Regions from separate parts of the Streptomyces sp. NPDC001108 genome, predicted to be linked through region 2. Evidence: riboswitches for the same ligand, from Rfam matches in the RefSeq annotation. Region 2 holds a riboswitch; each other region holds the start of a gene.
What was found. A riboswitch is a leader RNA that binds a small molecule or an ion and turns the genes downstream of it on or off. The one in region 2 is predicted to bind cyclic di-AMP.
Positions count from the first base shown of each region.

Region 1: it holds a riboswitch for cyclic di-AMP, as region 2 does, so the genes downstream of both, ACWC97_RS00815 (transglycosylase SLT domain-containing protein) here and ACWC97_RS29320 (M23 family metallopeptidase) in region 2, are expected to answer to the same signal.
Region 3: it holds a riboswitch for cyclic di-AMP, as region 2 does, so the genes downstream of both, ACWC97_RS11020 (M23 family metallopeptidase) here and ACWC97_RS29320 (M23 family metallopeptidase) in region 2, are expected to answer to the same signal.

Region 1 is NZ_JBSFKL010000001.1:190,677-196,645, reverse strand. Features, by position in the region: gene ACWC97_RS00830 (hypothetical protein) at 1-50, shown strand, start outside; gene ACWC97_RS00825 (DUF305 domain-containing protein) at 154-816, shown strand; gene ACWC97_RS00820 (ABC-F family ATP-binding cassette domain-containing protein) at 877-2,541, opposite strand; cyclic di-AMP (ydaO/yuaA leader) riboswitch at 3,071-3,260, shown strand; gene ACWC97_RS00815 (transglycosylase SLT domain-containing protein) at 3,262-3,744, shown strand; gene ACWC97_RS00810 (hypothetical protein) at 3,749-4,066, opposite strand; gene ACWC97_RS00805 (APC family permease) at 4,390-5,787, shown strand; gene ACWC97_RS00800 (NAD(+)/NADH kinase) at 5,968-5,969, shown strand, end outside.
Region 2 is NZ_JBSFKL010000017.1:110,419-116,387, reverse strand. Features, by position in the region: gene ACWC97_RS29325 (aldo/keto reductase) at 1-559, opposite strand, end outside; gene ACWC97_RS29320 (M23 family metallopeptidase) at 814-1,962, opposite strand; cyclic di-AMP (ydaO/yuaA leader) riboswitch at 1,974-2,126, opposite strand; gene ACWC97_RS29315 (PP2C family protein-serine/threonine phosphatase) at 2,456-3,637, opposite strand; tRNA gene ACWC97_RS29310 (tRNA-Met) at 3,816-3,889, opposite strand; gene ACWC97_RS29305 (SHOCT domain-containing protein) at 4,053-4,472, shown strand; gene ACWC97_RS29300 (GlcG/HbpS family heme-binding protein) at 4,700-5,239, shown strand; gene ACWC97_RS29295 (hypothetical protein) at 5,387-5,969, opposite strand, start outside.
Region 3 is NZ_JBSFKL010000003.1:564,187-570,155, reverse strand. Features, by position in the region: gene ACWC97_RS11030 (M16 family metallopeptidase) at 1-226, shown strand, start outside; gene ACWC97_RS11025 (M16 family metallopeptidase) at 250-1,632, shown strand; cyclic di-AMP (ydaO/yuaA leader) riboswitch at 1,898-2,063, shown strand; gene ACWC97_RS11020 (M23 family metallopeptidase) at 2,077-2,892, shown strand; gene ACWC97_RS11015 (GntR family transcriptional regulator) at 3,139-3,837, shown strand; gene ACWC97_RS11010 (HPr family phosphocarrier protein) at 4,049-4,330, opposite strand; gene ACWC97_RS11005 (bifunctional acetate--CoA ligase family protein/GNAT family N-acetyltransferase) at 4,505-5,969, shown strand, end outside.

The sequences.
Region 1 (5,969 bases), on a different contig from region 2:
CGTTCGCCGGCCGGGGGCTGCTGCTCCAGGTGTGCGTCGCGCGGACGTGACAGGGATCCGCCGGTCCATGGCCTTCGGGCCGGACCGGCCGGACCTCCCTGCCCTTCCGCGCCACGGACGTGGCGCGCCCACACACCTGGAAAGAGAACCGCGATGTCTGCTTTCGCGCCCTTCGCCGCCCGCCGCCGTACGCTCGCGGCGGTCGGCACCGCCGCCGTGCTCGCCCTGGCCCTGACGGCCTGCGGCTCCTCCGACGACTCCTCGGACGGTTCGTCCATGCCGGGCATGGACCACGGCTCGCCCAGCGCCTCCGCCCCGGCCGCCGCCGGTACGTTCAACGACGCGGACGTGGAGTTCGCGCAGCAGATGATCCCGCACCACCAGCAGGCCATCGAGATGGCACGGCTGGCCGACCGCCGGGCCGCCGACGCCGAGATCAAGAAGCTGGCCTCCGCGATCGAGGACGCGCAGGACCCCGAGATCAACACGATGAAGGAATGGCTGACGTCCTGGGGCAAGCCGCTGCCCGACGCCTCGATGGGTGACATGCCCGGGATGGACCACGGCTCGGACGGCGCGGGCATGCCCGGAATGATGTCCGACAAGGAGATGGACGGCCTCGAGGCGGCCAGGGGCAAGGACTTCGACAGGAAGTTCGCCCAGCTCATGATCGGCCACCACGAGGGCGCCGTCACCATGGCCGAGAAGGAGCAGAAGGACGGCGGGAACGCCGACGCGAAGAAGCTCGCCGAGGCCGTCGTCACGGCCCAGACCGCCGAGATCGAGCAGATGAACAAGATCCTCGACCGGCTCTGACCCCGCAGGGGGCGCGGGTTCCCGTACGTCCTTCGTACGGGAACCCGCGCCCACTGCCGCTCAGGCGGAGTCCGCCGGCGCGGCGAGCAGCTCGGCCACCTCCTCGGGGGTGGTCTCCCGCAGCTCCTCGTCGACCAGCAGCCACCGGGTGATGGAGACCGCTTCGAGGAACGGCAGATCGTGGCTGGCGATGAGCAGCGCTCCCTCGTAGGACTCCAGGGCGCTGGTCAGCTGCCGCACACTGGCGATGTCGAGATTGTTGGTCGGCTCGTCCATCATCAGGAGCTGCGGGGCCGGCGCGGCGAGCATCGTGGCCGCGAGCGCGGCGCGGAACCGCTCACCGCCCGAGAGGGTGCCCGCCGGCTGCTCGGCCCGCTTCCCCTGGAAGAGGAAGCGGGCGAGCTGGGAGCGGATCTGGTTGTCGGTGACCCCGGGAGCCAGCCGGGCCGTGTTCGCCGCGACGCTCAGCTCCGGGTCCAGCACATCGAGCCGCTGCGGGAGGAACCGCGTCGGGACGAAGGTCCTGGCCTCGCCGGACAACGGGGCCAGCTCACCGGTGAGCGTGCGCAGCAGTGTCGTCTTCCCCGCGCCGTTGCGGCCGACGAGCGCGATCCGCTCCGGGCCGTTGACCTGGAGCGTGCCCTCGCGCAACCGGCCGAACCGCGGGCGCAGTTCGTCCAGGGTCAGCACGGTCCGTCCGGCGGGCACCGCCGTGTGCGGCAGCCTCACCCGGATCTCGGCGTCGTCGCGGATCGCGTCCGCGGCCTCCTCGCGCCGCTCGCGCGCCTCGTTGAGCCGGTCCTCGTGGAGGCCGCGGAGCTTGCCCGCCGACTCCTGGGCGGACCGCTTGCGGCGGCCCGCCAGGATCTTCGGCAGGCCACCATCCAACTCGGCCTTCTTTCCTGTGCGTTGACGTCGCGCCAGCTTCGTCCGGGTCTCCTCCAGTTCGCGCTTCTGGCGGCGCACGTCCGCCTCGGCGGCGCGCAGTGTCCGCCCGGCCGCCTCCTGCTCGGTGGCCACGGCCTCCTGGTACGCGGACCAGCCGCCGCCGTACCAGTTCACCGAACCGGCGCGCAGCTCGGCGATGCGGTCCACGCGCTCCAGCAGTTCACGGTCGTGGCTGACCACGATCAGCACGCCCGAGTGCCAGGAGTCGACGGCTTCGTACAGCCGCCGGCGGGCGAACAGGTCCAGGTTGTTGGTGGGTTCGTCCAGGAGGAGGACGTCGGGGCGTTCCAGCAGCAGCGCCGCGAGGCGCAGCAGCACGGTCTCCCCGCCGGACAACTCGCCCACGGTGCGGTCGAGTCCGATGTCGCCGAGGCCGAGCGAGCCCAGGGTCGCCAGGGCCCGTTCCTCCACGTCCCAGTCGTCGCCGATCGTCTCGAAGTGCTTCTCGTCGACGTCCCCGGACTCGATGGCGCGCAGCGCCTCGCGCCGTTCGGCGATGCCGAGCGCGTGGTCCACCCGCAGGGTGGTGTCGAGGGTGATGTTCTGCGGCAGGTGGGCGAGGCTGCCGCCGATGGTCACCGTGCCCGCGGACGGGCGCAGTTCGCCGGTGAGCAGCCGCATCAGGGTGGACTTGCCCGCGCCGTTGTTGCCGACGAGCCCGATCCGGCCGCGGCCGACGCTCAGCGAGAGCCCGTCGAAGACCGTGGTGCCGTCCGGCCACCGGAAGGTCAGTGCCGAGCAGGTGAGGGAGGCGCTGGGGGCGGTGGGTGTCGCCATGGATTTCCTCGCAGTCGTGATCGCAATGAAGGGGGGATTCGTATGCGAGCACCACGCGGCGACCGAGCAGCGGAGAAGGATGCGGCTGTCCTGGAAACGAGGGACGGCTCATGCATCGAGGTCGCATCCACGCGGCGGCCACGGGCAGTGCGGAAACACTGCGACGACGTGACAGTCATACGGCGAGAGCCGTACGGCGTGGTGTTCGCGGACCTCAGATGCGCAACGTCCACCTCTATCGGAGACAACAGGACACGGAAACCATAGCGGCAGAGGGGAGTGGTTGGCAATGCTCGCCGGTCCGGCGGGGCGGAGCCCGGAACGCCGCTTCCCTCTCCCCGTGGTGCGAGTCACATTCCGCCCCCGACCGCCGTGCCGCATGCCGCGGATCCCTTTGCCCGCAAGGGTCGTCACCGGGTCGGTGTGAGGTGGATTACCGGAAATGAAATGACTTGATCTTGTTGGGCGATTACATGCGGAAAAAGGGTCTTGTCCCCTTCGGATTCTCTCGTCTACGGTCTCCGTCAATCCGGACGGAACGCCGAATCCTGCCGCTGTCCGGAGCATTCCGACCACTCGTGTACGGCAGGAGCGGGGAACCCAGGTACATCGCCGGTCCGGACATCCGGACGGCTCGGGGTGAAGCCGCGTCGACGCGCGGCCGGGCAGCTCCAGCCCGAACCCGACAGCTCACCTCGCAGGCGACGGAGAGGAACCACCATGTCCTTCACCGGTACGCGCCACCGTCGCGCCGCCACCTCGCTGACCAGGGGATTCATAGCCGTGGGTACGGGAGCGGCCGCCCTGCTCCTGCCGCTGCTCGGTGCCCAGGCCGCTTCGGCGGCGCCGGCCGCCGCGCCCGCCGCGCGGACCGCGGCGTACTCCGACGACCTGGACGGCTGGATCAAGGAGTCGCTGGCCGTCATGGCCGAGCACGGCATCCCCGGCAGCTACGAGGGGATCCACCGCAACGTCCTGCGCGAGTCCTCCGGCAACCCGCTCGCCGTCAACAACTGGGACTCCAACGCCGCCAAGGGGACCCCTTCCAAGGGCCTGCTCCAGATCATCGATCCGACGTTCCTCGCCTACCACGTGCCCGGCACGTCTACGGACAGCTTCGACCCCGTCGCCAACATCACCGCCGCGTGCAACTACGCCGCCGACCGGTACGGCTCCATCGACAACGTCAACGGGGCCTACTGAACCGTCACTCCGGGGCGGACCCGGCCGCCCGTTCCGGAGCCGCGCGGGGCGGAACGGGCACCGTGGCCGCCGCCCCGTTCCGTACCGCCTGCACGGCCGCGTCGTGCAGGCGGCGGCTGTCCTCCTCCGAACAGCACGCCACGGGGCTGCCCACCATGGTGAACCAGTCGATCGCCCCCGAATACTGCACCGTGATCTGGGCCGTGTCCTCGGCCCAGGTCGTGTGCACCGTCAGTTCCCCGGACAGGAGACCGACCTCCTCCGTCAGCACGCCGCCGTGCCCGGAGTACACACCACACGTAGTCCATGACGCCCAAGTCATGCATCCAGGCTGGCACCGGGGCGCCGAATGCGCGACCCATGGGCCCCGTGCCCGCGCCCGATGCCGACCGGGGGAAAAATTCCCGGGGTCCGGCCTTCGGTTCCCGCACCCCCCGATCCTTCGGCGTCCTCTGCTCAGTTAGCGCCAAATCGTCGAAACTGATCACAGGAACAACGAATTCCGAAGGTGAACACCTCTTGACCTGCGGAACACGTCGGGATTGCATAACGCGCTGGGAGCGACGAAACCACTCATCACGTCCTCGTCTGGAGGCGATACCGCTCCCGCGCTCAAACACCGCACTTTTTGATCGGAACCGCACGATGACCGACACGCTCAGCGCACCTCAGGCGCTCGCCCCGGCGACCGGCCCCACTCCCCAGAAGCTCAAGCGCTCCATCGGCGTCGTGGGCGGCACACTGCTCACGCTGTCCTGCGTGACCCCCGCCTCGACCCTCTTCGTGGTCGTGCCGGACCTCTTCTCCAGCCTCGGTACGTACACCGCCCTGACCATCGCCATCGGCTCGCTGCTCTGCATCGCGGTCGCCTTCTGCTATTCGGAACTGGGCACCCTCATCCCCAGCGCCGGCGGCGAGTACGCCATGGTGTCGACCATGGCCGGACGGCTCGCCGGATGGCTCGTCTTCGTGCTGTCGCTGCTCGTCGTGATGATCGTGCCCCCGGTGATCTCCATGGGGACGGCCGACTACCTGGCGCCCATCGTGCACATCCCGGCCCCCCTCGCGGGCGCCGGGGTCATGCTGCTGGCCACCCTCGCCGGCCTGCTGGACCTGCGCGCCAACGCATGGATCACCGGAATCTTCCTGGTCCTCGAAGTGATCGCGGCGGGTGTCGTCGCCGTGCTCGGCTTCGCCCACACCGAGCGCGGCGCGTCCTCGCTGGTGCACGGCACGGTCGCCTCGGCCGGCGGTTCCCACTCCACGGTCACCGCGATGATGGTCGTCTCCGGACTCGCCATCGCGCTCTTCATCACGCAGGGCTTCTCCACCGCGGTCTACCTCTCCGAGGAGCTGGAGAACCCGCGCCGCAACGTGGCCCGCACCGTGCTCGCCACCCTCGCCATCTCCACCGCCGTCATCCTGATCCCGGTCATCGCCATCACCATGGGCGCCCCGGACCTGGCGGCCCTGACCTCCGGCGACCTCGGCACCATGGTCACCGCCTGGTCCAACTCGGCGGTCGGCACCTTCGTCAGCCTCTGCGTCGCCCTCGCGATCATCAACGCGGGCATCGTCATGGTCATCCAGAACTCCCGGGTGCTCTTCGCCTCGGCCCGTGACAAGGCGTGGCCGGCACCGGTCAACAACGCCCTGTCCCGGCTCGGCCGGTTCGGCTCGCCGTGGGTCGCGACCCTCCTCGTCGGCGTCCCCGGCGCGGCGCTCTGCTTCGTCAACCTCGACACCCTGTACGGCGTCACCGGCGTCTCCGTCACCGCCATGTACCTGTTGGTCGCCGTCGCGGCCCTGCTCTGCCGCCGCGGCGCGCACCGCGAGGCGCAGGCCTGGCGGATGCCGCTCTGGCCCGCCGTCCCCGTACTGCTGATCGCCGTGCTGGCGTACATCCTGACCCAGCAGGAGGTCGAGTACCTTCTGTGGACCGGCGGCATCACCGCGGTCGCCACGCTCTACTGGGCGCTCTACCTGCGGCCCCGCCGCGAGACCCGCTGGCTGGTCAGCATCCCGGAGGACGCCCGGTCCTGACCCGGGGGCGCGTCCCGTGCGGTGTCCGGCCCGCCGGTGGAGATCCTCCACCGGCGGGCCGGCCCCGTCCGCGCCCGTCGCCCGACCGGGCGCAGCGCCGTCCCGGCGACGGGCGGACCCACCACCCCTTGCCCACAGTGGGACGAGGAAGGTCGTCGGAGCACGGGGAGCGGTGGCGCGAT
Region 2 (5,969 bases):
CCAGGTTGTAGTGCGGCTGGAGGGCGACGTAGCGGGCCAGGCCCTCGCGCTCGGAGAAGTCCAGCGAGGCCCGGAGCCGCTCGGGGCTGATGTTGGAGGCGGCGATCTCCCGGACCTTGCCCTCCTTCACCAGCTCGTCCAGGGCGGTGATGATCTCCTCGACCGGCACGGACTCGTCGTCGAAGTGCGTGTAGTAGAGGTCGATGCGGTCGGTGCCGAGCCGGCGCAGCGACGCCTCGGCGGCGGCCTTGATGTTGGCCGGGGCGAGCCCCTTGTAGTCGGGGTGGGTGGAGACCTTGGTGGCGATGACGAGGTCGTCGCGGTCGGAGCGGGAGGCGAGCCACTTCCCGATGACCGTCTCCGACTCCCCGCCCTTGTTGCCCGGAACCCAGGCGGAGTAGCCGTCCGCGGTGTCGACGAAGTTGCCCCCGGCCGCGGTGTACGCGTCCAGCACGGCGAAGGACTGTGCCTCGTCGGCCGTCCAGCCGAACACGTTGCCACCGAGTGCGAGCGGGAAGACCTGGAGACCGGAGGAGCCCAGCGGGCGAAGAGAAGTCATGAGTGGATCAACGAACCCCGGCGGGCCCGCTATTCCGTTCGCGCCGGACCGTTCCCGTTCCCGTCCCCCGAACGGACGCCCGCGGACGGGGTCGGCAGCGGACGGGGTCGCCCGCGGACGGGGTCGGGAGCGGGAAAAGGACCGGCAGCCCTGACGTCGGGGGGAGAGCGTCGGGGCTGCCGGGGTTCATGGGCCGGACGGACCGGCCCCGGCACCGGAGGAACCGGCCCGGGGAGCGGTGCCCGGAGGACGGATCAGGGGTTGAGGCCCTTGCTCTGGAACCAGGCCATCGGGTCGATGCCCGAACCGTCGGGGGTGTGGACCTCCAGGTGGAGGTGGGGGCCGGTCACGTTGCCGGTCGCACCGACCCGGCCAATGGTCTCGCCGGTGGTGACCTTCTGGCCCACGCTGACACCGATCGACGACTGGTGGCAGAACCAGATCTCCGTACCGTCGTCCAGCTCCAGCACGGTGCGGTACCCGTACGAACCGGCCAGACCGGCCGACTTGATCGTGCCGCTGTGGACGGCCTTGATCGGGGTGCCGGTCGGGGCGGCGAAGTCGAGGCCGGTGTGGTGGCCGGAGGACCACATCGACCCGGCCTGGCCGTAGGTCGAGGTGATCGTGTACGAGAAGGTCGGGAGGGAGTAGCTGGCGGCGAGCTTGGCCAGCCGCAGGGCCTCCGCCTTCTTCTTGGCCTCTTCCTCCGCCTTCTTCTTCTCGGCGGCGACCTTGGCCTCGGCCGCGTCCTGCTGCTTCTTCGCCTCGGCGGCTGCCTTCTCGGCGGCGGCCTTCTCCTCGGCCGCCTTCGCCTCGGCGGCGGCCGCGTCCTGCTGCTGCTCGGCCTGCTGGAGAATGCGGGCGCGCAGCGCCTCACCGGCGTCCGTGGCACCCTGCTCGGCCTCGGCGGTGGTGATGCCGGCGGTGGTGAGCGGGGCGGTGACGGCCTGGTCCGCTCCGTCGGTCTCGGACCCGTCGGAGAACAGGGCGCCCACACCGGGCAGGGACTTGGCGTCCGGGAGGTTGTTCGTGATCGCGTCCGGCACCGAGATGGAGACCGGGGGCTTGCCCTGCGCGGTGGCCATGCCGCCCGCGCCGACCGCCGCTATCACGCCGACGCCCAGGACCGTGGAGCTGCGGGCGAGCCCCGTGCGCTGCTTGGCGACACGGTGCCGGCCGCGCACCGGGCGGACCGTCTCCTCCGTGGGGTTCCACTCGCTCCAGCCGCGCTCGGCCTCGCCGTCGCCGGCGTCGGAACGGAAGTCGGTGGTGAACTCAGCGGTGCGGTCGGCGTCGAGGCCGGTGCCGTAGCCGTAGTCGGCAACGCCGTAGCCGGTGCCGTAATCGCCGTGATCGCCCTGGAACCGTGAAGGGGCTTCTGGGGCAGGCTTGTTGGACGCCACGGGGGCGCACTCCTTTCCTTCCTTCTCGCCTACCGGGTTAGCTGACGGGTTCGGAGCAGGAAGGTCTCCTACGGGCACCTCCGTCTCTCACGAGACACAGGTGTCCGATTCACCCCATGGTGGTGGTTCCCCGGTTCCCTTGCGGAATTCGGCGCTCGCGCACGGCGCCGCCATTGATGACGGCTGGGACGACCGCGCTGCGTTATCGAACGTTAATAGACACTGGGGCCGCATTCCAAGCTGTTCCCACTGATCGTTCACGTCTTTGGCCTGGACTTTACTGGACATAGCCAGACCAACAGGCCCACTTGACCGCCACTCAGCGGCCGACTCAATTCTGACGTTGTGTCAAATGTTATGCGGAGCGGCGTCCTTCGATTACGCACGGTGGCATCGCCTCGCGGCGGTTCGACCCAGTCGCCCCGCGCCCGTCAAGTCCCGCCCCGCGCCCGTCCAGTCCCGTTCCCCGCCCGCTCGCCCCGGCCCCGCCCGTTCAACTCTGCTCCCCGCCCGTTCGATCCTGCTCCACGCCCACGATCCGCACGGTCCGGCGCCGGTCCGGCTGCCCCCGCGCGGGACGTACCACCGCGAGCAGCGCCATGTCGTCGGTCGTCTCGCCGCCGGTGTGCAGGCGTACGTCGTCGGTCAGCGCCGAGAGCAGCTCCTCCGGCCCCGGAAAGATCCGCCCGCGCAGCCGGGCCGCCGGGTCGTAGAAGACCCCCTCGGCGTTCCGCGCCTCGGAGAGGCCGTCCGTGTAGAGGAGCAGCGTCGTCCCGTCCGGCAGCTCCCATTCGTCCGTCCGCTCCGACCACGCCCCCAGCCCCATGCCGAGCGGCAGCGCGGGCACCGAGGGCCGCAGCACCTCCAGCGCCCCGTCCGGGTGGAGCAGGATCGGCTCGGGGTGCCCCCGGTTGACGACCCGCACCCGGGACAGCCCGGCCGGGATCTCGGCCAGTACGGCGGTGATGAAGCCTTCGAGCACGTCGAGCCCGCCCCGCCGTGCCTCCTCCCGGGACAACGCCCGCTCCAGTCGGCCCGCCACGTCCGCCAGCGAGGGCTCCTGCTCGGCCGCCTCGCGGAACGCCCCGATGACCACCGCGACCGTCTCCACGGCCCCGAGCCCCTTGCCGCGTACGTCCCCGACCACCATCCGCACCCCGTGCGGGGTGTCCGCCACGGCGAACAGGTCGCCGCCGACGTACTCGTCCGCCTGCGCCGCCTCGTACCGCGCCGCGACCTGGAGGCCCGCGATCCGGGCGGCCGGCTGGGGCACCACCGCGCGCATGGCCGTCTCGGCGATGAACCGCGCGGAGGCCAGTTGTTCGTTGCTCCGCCGCACCACTCCGTTGATCACGACCGCGAGGACCGAGACGGTGGCCAGGGTGAGCAGCTCGATCAGCGGCACGACCTCCGGCAACGTACTGCTGTAGAGGCGCAACAGGATGACCGCCAGCATCGAGGCGACGGCGGTCCGGATGGTGCTGGTCAGCGAGAAGAACGGGGCGGCGATCAGCGGCGCGGCCACGAAGAACGGAATGGCGGTGAAGGTCTGCGGGGTGAGGCCGTCGAAGAGCAGTCCGCCGAGGATCATCAGCGCGGGCAGCGTACGGACGAAACTCCGGCCGCGGGTGTCACCCCCGGCGGGCCGACCGCGCCCCTTCTCCCACTTCCACACCTGTGGTCTCCTGCCCGGTACACACGCGGCCGCGGACGGCGCCGCGCCCCGTCCCCCAGCCTCACCGGAGCGGGAACGGGCGGCGACTCCGCGTCGACCGAAGGAGGTACCCGCTCAGGCCCGGGAGAAAATGAATCGGGCCCGGCACGCTGTATGCGTACCGGGCCCGATTCTTCAGTAGCGGGGACAGGATTTGAACCTGCGACCTCTGGGTTATGAGCCCAGCGAGCTACCGAGCTGCTCCACCCCGCGTCGGTAAACCCAACTCTACGCCATCCCCGACGCCCTTTTGACCACCCCGGTCCACCGACCCGGCCGTCGACGGACAACAGGCGAGCCCAGATATGCGGTGATATGACTTATTTACCCCTGTTCGTCACCGTGCGGAACGCGCGCGTCGACCGAGGAGAGATCCGTGGACGACTACCCCATGCTCAACCTCTTCTGGACCATGCTGGTGTTCTTCCTCTGGGTCATGTGGCTGTTCCTGCTGTTCAAGATCATTACGGACATCTTCCGCAGCCACGAACTCGGCGGCTGGGCCAAGGCCGGCTGGCTGATCATCGTTCTGATCCTGCCGTTCCTCGGCGTACTGCTGTACTTGATCTTCCGGGGTCCTGCCATGGCCGAGCACGACATCAAGGACGCGCAGGACCGCGAGCGCGCCTTCAGGTCGTACGTCCGCGACGCCGCCAACTCCCCCGACGCGGGCACGGGCGGAACCGGCACCCGGGGCAGCCACGCCGACGACCTGGCGAAGCTCTCCGAACTCAGGGACCGGGGCGCGCTCACGGACGAGGAGTACCAGCGCGCGAAGACGAAGCTCCTGGCCTGAGCGCTCACGCGCGCACCTCTACGGGCGTACGCGGGGGCGCATCAACCGATCGGGGCCCTGCGCGGGAGCGCATCAACCGATCGGTGGACCCGCCCGTCGTCCGTCGAGGGCCGGGAAGGAAGCCCGCAGGCCGACGGGTACGGGCGGGACACGGCTTGAGGATGGATGTCAGAGCGGGAACATGGAACCCCCCGAACCCCCTGGCCGAATCCGAGGAGTCGTTCACCATGAAGAAGCTGTCGCTGCGCGCCCGTGTCCTGACCGGTGTCGCCGCCGCCGTCGTCGCCGGTACGGTCGGGGCCGCCTCCGCCAGTGCCTCCGCCCCGGCCGCCGCCGTCAAGACCGACACCAAGAACCGCAACCTCCAGCAGAGCACGCACCTGACGCTGGAGGCGGCGACGAAGGCCGCGCAGGCGACGCTGGACGCGGCGAAAAAGGAGAACCAGCGGGTCTCGGTCGCCGTCGTCGACCGCAACGGGAACACGATCCTCACCCTGCGCGGCGACGGTGCGGGCCCGCAGGCGTACGAGTCGGCGGTGAAGAAGGCGTACACCGCCGTCTCCTGGAACGCCCCCACCTCCGAGCTCGCCAAGCGCCTGGCCAACGCCCCCACCCTGAAGGACATCCCGGGCACCCTCTTCCTCGCCGGCGGTGCCCCGGTCACCGCCAAGGGCGCCCCGATCGCCGCCATCGGCGTCGCCGGAGCCCCCTCCGGCGACCTCGACGAGAAGTTCGCCCAGGCCGGCGTCGCCACCCTCACCCGCTGACCCCACCCCGAGGCCCACGAGCCTCCCCAACTCCGGTGGCACCCGTTCCCCCCGTACGGGTGCCACCGGTTTTTCCGTCCGTCGGTCCTCCGAGTCGCTGGGCCCGCCGACCGAGACCTCACCAGCGCGGCCCGTCAGCTCCGGAGATCAGGGGTTTTCCGGAACCAACGGGGAGCTTTCGCGCCGGTGGTTCATGCCCGCGACTTCGAGCAGCTTGTGCCAGTACGGGAGTTCACGCACCTCGGCCTTCTTGTGGACGCCCTTCGGCCGGAGCTTCTCGTACGCGCGGACGAGAAGCTCGGCGGTTCGTCGTGTCAGCGCGGGCACCTCTGTGTCGAGGATCCCCTCCCACGCCGGTGCCGCAGGATCACGCTGGTCGCAGTGCAGTCGGTCGAACGGCAGTTGGCGGGCGACCGCCCAGACCATCAGGTCGGGGGCGTCCTCCAGCAGGTGCCAGTGATGGGTCGACCGGGTCCGGAGCATCTGTTCCAGGACACCGAGGATCGACCGTCGGTACGTGATGGCGATGCGGACGCCGGTCGCTTGGGTGTGGTTGTTGAACAGCGTGCGAAACGCATGGCCGGACGGATTCCGCCAGATCTCCTGCCGCCCCTGGTCGTCAAGCGTGCGGTGGGCGAGGTCGGGGTCGGCTTCGTGTGAGAACAGCGCGAGTGCCGTCGTCGCCTCACCGATGGAGTACCCCTCCCGACGCGGGCCGCGCTGCTCACCG
Region 3 (5,969 bases), on a different contig from region 2:
CGGGCGCGCCGACGAACTCTGCCGGTTCGCGGTGCTGTTCGGCGACCCGCAGCTCGCCCTGACCGCGGTGCAGCGGGTGCTCGACGTCACCGCGGAGGAGGTCCAGGCGGTCGCCAAGGCCCGGCTGCGCCCCGACAACAGGGCGGTGCTGGTCTACGAGCCGGTCGAGGCGGCCGAGTCCGCGGACAGCGACGACACCGACGCGCAGGAAGGAGCCGGCAAGTGACCGACGCGGCGACTGGAGTTTCGATGCAGTACCACCCGCAGCCGGCCCCGGGCGTCGCCCGCCCCTGGGCTTTCCCCGCGCCGGAGCGGGGCGCCCTGCCCAACGGTCTCACGGTGCTCCGCTGCCACCGCCCCGGCCAGCAGGTCGTCGCGGTCGAGATCTTCCTCGACGCCCCGCTGGAGGCCGAGCCCGAGGGGCTCGACGGCGTGGCCACGATCATGTCGCGGGCGCTGTCCGAGGGCACCGACAAGCGCACCGCGGAGGAGTTCGCGGCCGAGCTGGAGCGCTGCGGCGCCACGCTCGACGCGCACGCCGACCACCCCGGTGTCCGGGTCTCCCTGGAGGTCCCGGCCTCCCGGCTGGCCAAGGCGCTCGGGCTGGTCGCCGAGGCGCTGCGGGCGCCCGCCTTCGCCGACAGCGAGATCGAGCGGCTGGTGCGCAACCGGCTCGACGAGATCCCGCACGAGCAGGCCAACCCGGCCCGTCGCGCCGCCAAGCAGCTCTCCAAGGAGCTCTTCCCGGCCGAGGCGCGGATGTCGCGCCCGCGCCAGGGCACCGAGGAGACGGTGGAGCGGATCGACGCGGCGGCCGTCCGGGCCTTCTTCGACGCCCACGTCCGGCCGTCCACCGCGACCGCCGTGGTCGTCGGCGACCTGACCGGCATCGACCTGGACGCCCTGCTCGCCGACACCCTCGGCGACTGGTCGGGCGAGGCCGCCGCGCCCCGCCCGGTGCCGCCGATCACCGCCGACGACACCGGCCGGGTGGTGATCGTCGACCGTCCGGGCGCGGTCCAGACCCAGCTGCTGATCGGCCGGATCGGTGCCGACCGCCACGACAGCGTGTGGCCGGCCCAGGTCCTCGGCACCTACTGCCTCGGCGGCACGCTCACCTCCCGCCTCGACCGGGTGCTGCGCGAGGAGAAGGGCTACACGTACGGAGTGCGGGCCTTCGCCCAGGTGCTGCGCTCGACCGCTGCGGACTCCGCCTCGGGCGCCACCGGCGCCGCGATGCTGGCCATCAGCGGTTCGGTGGACACGGAATCCACCGAGCCGGCCCTCAAGGACCTGTGGACGGTCCTGCGGACCCTGGCCGCCGAGGGCCTCACCGACGAGGAGCGCGAGACGGCGGTGCAGAACCTGGTGGGTGTCGCGCCGCTGAAGTTCGAGATGGCGGCCTCCGTCGCGGGCACCCTCGCCGACCAGGTCGAGCAGCATCTGCCGGACGACTACCAGGCGCAGCTGTACGCCCGCCTCGCGGAGACCGGCACGGTCGAGGCGACCGCGGCGGTCGTCAACGCCTTCCCGGTCGACCGGCTGGTCACCGTCCTGGTCGGTGACGCGGCGCGGATCGAGGAGCCCGTCCGGGCCCTGGGCATCGGCGAGGTGTCGGTGGTCACCGGCTGACCCGCCGGCTTCTCGGCCCTTCCCGGCTCTTCCCTGCCACGGGACCGGTACGGGGCAGGGGAGAACCGGCGGACAGCAGGGCATGGGGGCGGATCCCGCAAGCAAGATGTGCGAGATTCGCCCCTTTTGTCCGTTCCGTGGGGAGGTTGCCCGTCTGCCCTGTGGGATGCGCTACAAAATGGCCTGTCCATTTGGTGGATGTAAGTGCCCCCGTTTAGCGTCGGCTCGACTGTTCGTCACTCGTATGCCGCATCAGGGGCGTACCGGACAGTCATCGCCGAGTCCCCGTCCGGCGCGAGCCCGGGGAGCCGGGGACCCATGTAGTCCCTGGGGTGAATCGGACGCCTGAGCCCCGAGAGGCCGAGGTGTCCGTAGGAGACCTTCCTGCTCCGAACCCGTCAGCTAACCCGGTAGGCGAGAAGGAAGGAAAGGACCAGCCACTTCATGGCGTTCACCCGTGCCACGGGGAAGCATCGTGCCCCGAGCCGACTGACGCGCAGGGGCGCGAAGGCCGTCGGCGTCGCGACCCTCGCCACCACCGGTGTCATCGGCGGTCTGGCCGCCCCGGCCGTCGCCGCGGAGTCGGAGTCCGCCGCTGTCGAGGACACCGGCCTCACCCAGGTCCTCACCATCGAGAAGACCCTTGCCGAGCGGATCGGCGCCCAGGCCGACGCGCAGGCGAGCCAGGCCGTCGCCACGGCGAAGGCCAAGGCCGAGGCGCACAAGAAGGCCGAGGCGCGCAAGAAGGCCGAAGCCAAGAAGAAGGCCGAGGCGAGGGCGGCGGCGGAGCGCGCCGCCGGGTCCCGCGCCGGTACGGCCCGCGTCGCCCGGTCCGCCGAGCGCACGGTGCCGGGAGCCTTCCGTCTCCCGGTCGCCGGTTCGTACGTCACCACCGGCTACAAGTCCGGCGGCTCGCTCTGGTCCTCCGGCAGCCACTCGGGCGTCGACTTCCACGCCGCCTCCGGCAGCTCCGTCGTCGCCGTCGGCGCCGGTACGGTCGTCGAGGCCGGCTGGGGCGGCGCGTACGGCAACAACATCGTGCTCCGGATGACGGACGGCACGTACACGCAGTACGGCCACCTTTCCTCGATCGGGGTGTCGGTCGGCCAGAGCGTCGCCGCCGGCCAGCAGATCGCCCTCTCCGGCTCCACCGGCAACTCCACCGGCCCGCACCTCCACTTCGAAGCCCGCACGACGCCTTCGTACGGCTCCGACCTGGACCCGGTCGCGTATCTGCGCGCCCACGGCGCCGCCCTCTGACGGACCATCCACCGAAGGCCCCGGACCGCGCGTCCGGGGCCTTCGGCATGCCTGCCGCACGGTGCGGGTGACCCCTCTCCCGCGCGACCGCTCCCCGACGTCACCGCTCTCCGATGCGACCGGTCCGCGGCCGGAAGATATTCATCGATTCCTGCCCGGCATCGGAAATGCCGCCGCATTGCAATAGAGTCACGGAACAGGTGTCGGGCGGCCGCGTTTCGCGGGCATTGAGGCGGAGGTTCGGGCATGCGCATTCCCGCGCATTCGGTAAGCACAGCGATTCGTGACGACATCGTCTCCGGAGTCTTCGCGCGCGGCAGCCGGCTCACGGAGGAGGTGCTGGCCCGCCGGTACGGGGTGTCCCGCGTCCCGGTCCGCGAAGCGCTGCGCACCCTGGAGTCCGAGGGCTTCGTGGTCTCCCGCAGGCACGCGGGCGCCTGCGTCGCCGAGCCCACCGACCTGGAGGCGGCCGACCTGCTGGAGGTCCGGAACATGCTGGAGCCGCTGGGCGCCGCCCGCGCGGCGCGCCGTCGCACCGAGGCCCACCTCAAGGTGTTGCGCGGCCTCGTCCGCCTCGGCCATGACCGGGCGCTGCGCGGCGAGGGCGAGGACCTGCGCCCACTGGGCGGCTGGTTCCACGAGACACTGGCGCAGGCGTCCGGCAGCCCCGGTCTGATCGCCCTGCTCGGCCAGTTGCGGCACAAGATCGCCTGGATGTACGTGGTCGAGCCGCCGGACCGGCCGGTGGACTTCTGGGCCGAGCGCGGGGCCATCGTGGACGCGGTGGCGCGCGGCGACGCGGACCGGGCCAGGGCGCTGGCGGCCCATCACGCGGAGCGGACCGCCGCCGCGCACCGGCTGCGGCCCCGCCCGCCCGGCCCGCGCCCGGGAAACCCGGTGAGGGGGCCGCAACATCCCGTAAACAGTGCGGGTGTCCGCACTTAACAAACGCACCGTAGAAAGAGAGGTGCTCCGGTCCGGCCGGGATATTTCCCCGGCGCGCGGGGAGGGATTTTCCCGTGTTCGAAGGTGGAATTCATCCGCTGGTGGAAGGGGGGAATCCCCGCTGCCCCTTTCCTTTCCGGCGGAATTAGTCGGGGCATGAAAAAGCCGCGGCTCCGGTTCACGGTGCCGCGGCTCTCTCGGGGAGGGTGCCTCAGACGGTCTCCGGGAGCTCCTCGAGTCCCTCTGCGACCAGCTTCGCCAGACGGTCCAGAGCGGCCTCGGAGTCGTCCGCCTCGGAAGCGAGCACGATCTCCTCGCCGCCCTGCGCGCCGAGTCCGAGCACCGCGAGCATGGACGCGGCGTTCACCGGGGAACCGTCGGCCTTGGCGATCGTCACGGGGACGCCGGAGGCCGTGGCGGCACGGACGAAGATGGAAGCGGGGCGGGCGTGCAGGCCCTCGGCCCAACCGACGTTGACGCGGCGCTCAGCCATGGTTCTGCCCTTCAGGAATCACTAGTTGTCTAGACCATTCTCGCACGTGGTGCGCGGTGCTCCGGCCGAGCCCCGGGACCCCCGACGACGTGCGCGGTGCCCCTTGATCGGCTCTCCCAGACTGCCCCGGCCCCGGTACGTACGCGACCGCTGACGGAGTCGTACGCTTTGCCCATGGAGCCCGCCCCGGAGCAGAGCCCGCCGCACGCCTATCCCGCCCACTGGGAGGCGGACGTGGTGCTCCGCGACGGCGGCACCGCGCGCATCAGGCCCATCACCACGGACGACGCCGAGCGGCTGGTCAGCTTCTACGAGCAGGTCTCCGACGAGTCGAAGTACTACCGGTTCTTCGCCCCGTACCCCCGGCTGTCCGACCGGGACGTGCACCGCTTCACCCACCACGACTACGTCGACCGGGTGGGGCTCGCCGTCACGGTCGGCGGCGAGTTCATCGCGACCGTCCGCTACGACCGGATCGACGAGCGGGGCAGGCCGGCCTCCGCCCCCGCCGACGAGGCCGAGGTCGCCTTCCTGGTCCAGGACGCGCACCAGGGCCGGGGTGTGGCCTCGGCCCTCCTCGAACACATCGCGGCCGTCGCCCGCGAGCGCGGCATCCGTCGCTTCGCCGCCGAGGTGCTGCCCGCCAACACAAAGATGATCAAGGTGTTCCGGGACGCCGGATACACCCAGCGGCGCAGCTTCGAGGACGGTTCCGTCCACCTCACCCTGGACCTCGAACCGACCGAGGAGTCCCTCGCCGTCCAGCGCGGCCGCGAGCACCGGGCCGAGGCCCGCTCCGTGCAGCGCCTGCTGGCCCCCCGCTCCGTCGCCGTCATCGGCGTCGGCCGGGCCCCCGGCGGCGTGGGCCGCACCGTCCTGCGCAACGTCCTGGCCGCCGGCTTCACCGGCCGGACCCACGCCGTCAACAACGCCTTCGCCGCCGGACAGGAGACGATCGACGGCGTCCCCGCCCACCGCTCCCTCGGCGAGATCGGCGAACCGGTCGACCTCGCGGTCGTCGCCGTGCCCGCCGACCGCGTCCCGGAAGCCGTCGCGGACTGCGGCGAGCACGGGGTGCAGGGCCTGGTCGTCCTCTCCGCCGGCTACGCCGAATGGGGCGCCGAGGGCCGCGAACGCCAGCGCGAACTGGTCCGTCAGGCCCGCTCGTACGGCATGCGGATCATCGGACCGAACGCCTTCGGCCTCATCAACGCCGCGGAAGCGGTACGGCTGAACGCCTCGCTCGCACCCGAGCCGCCCACCCGCGGCCGGATCGGCCTGTTCACCCAGTCCGGAGCGATCGGCATCGCCCTGCTCTCCGGCCTCTACCGGCGCGGCGCGGGCCTGTCCACCTTCATCTCCGCCGGCAACCGCGCCGACATCTCCGGCAACGACTTCCTCCAGTACTGGTACGAGGACCCCGACACCGACGTGGCCCTGCTGTACCTGGAGTCGATCGGCAACCCCCGCAAGTTCACCCGCCTCGCGCGCCGCACCGCGGCCGTCAAGCCGGTCGTCGTGGTCAAGGGCGCCCGGCACAGCGGCTCCACCCCGCCCGGCCACGCGGTGCCGACCCGGCGGATCCCGGACGCCACGGTCTCGGCGCTGATGAGGCAGGCGGGCGTGATCCGGGTCGACA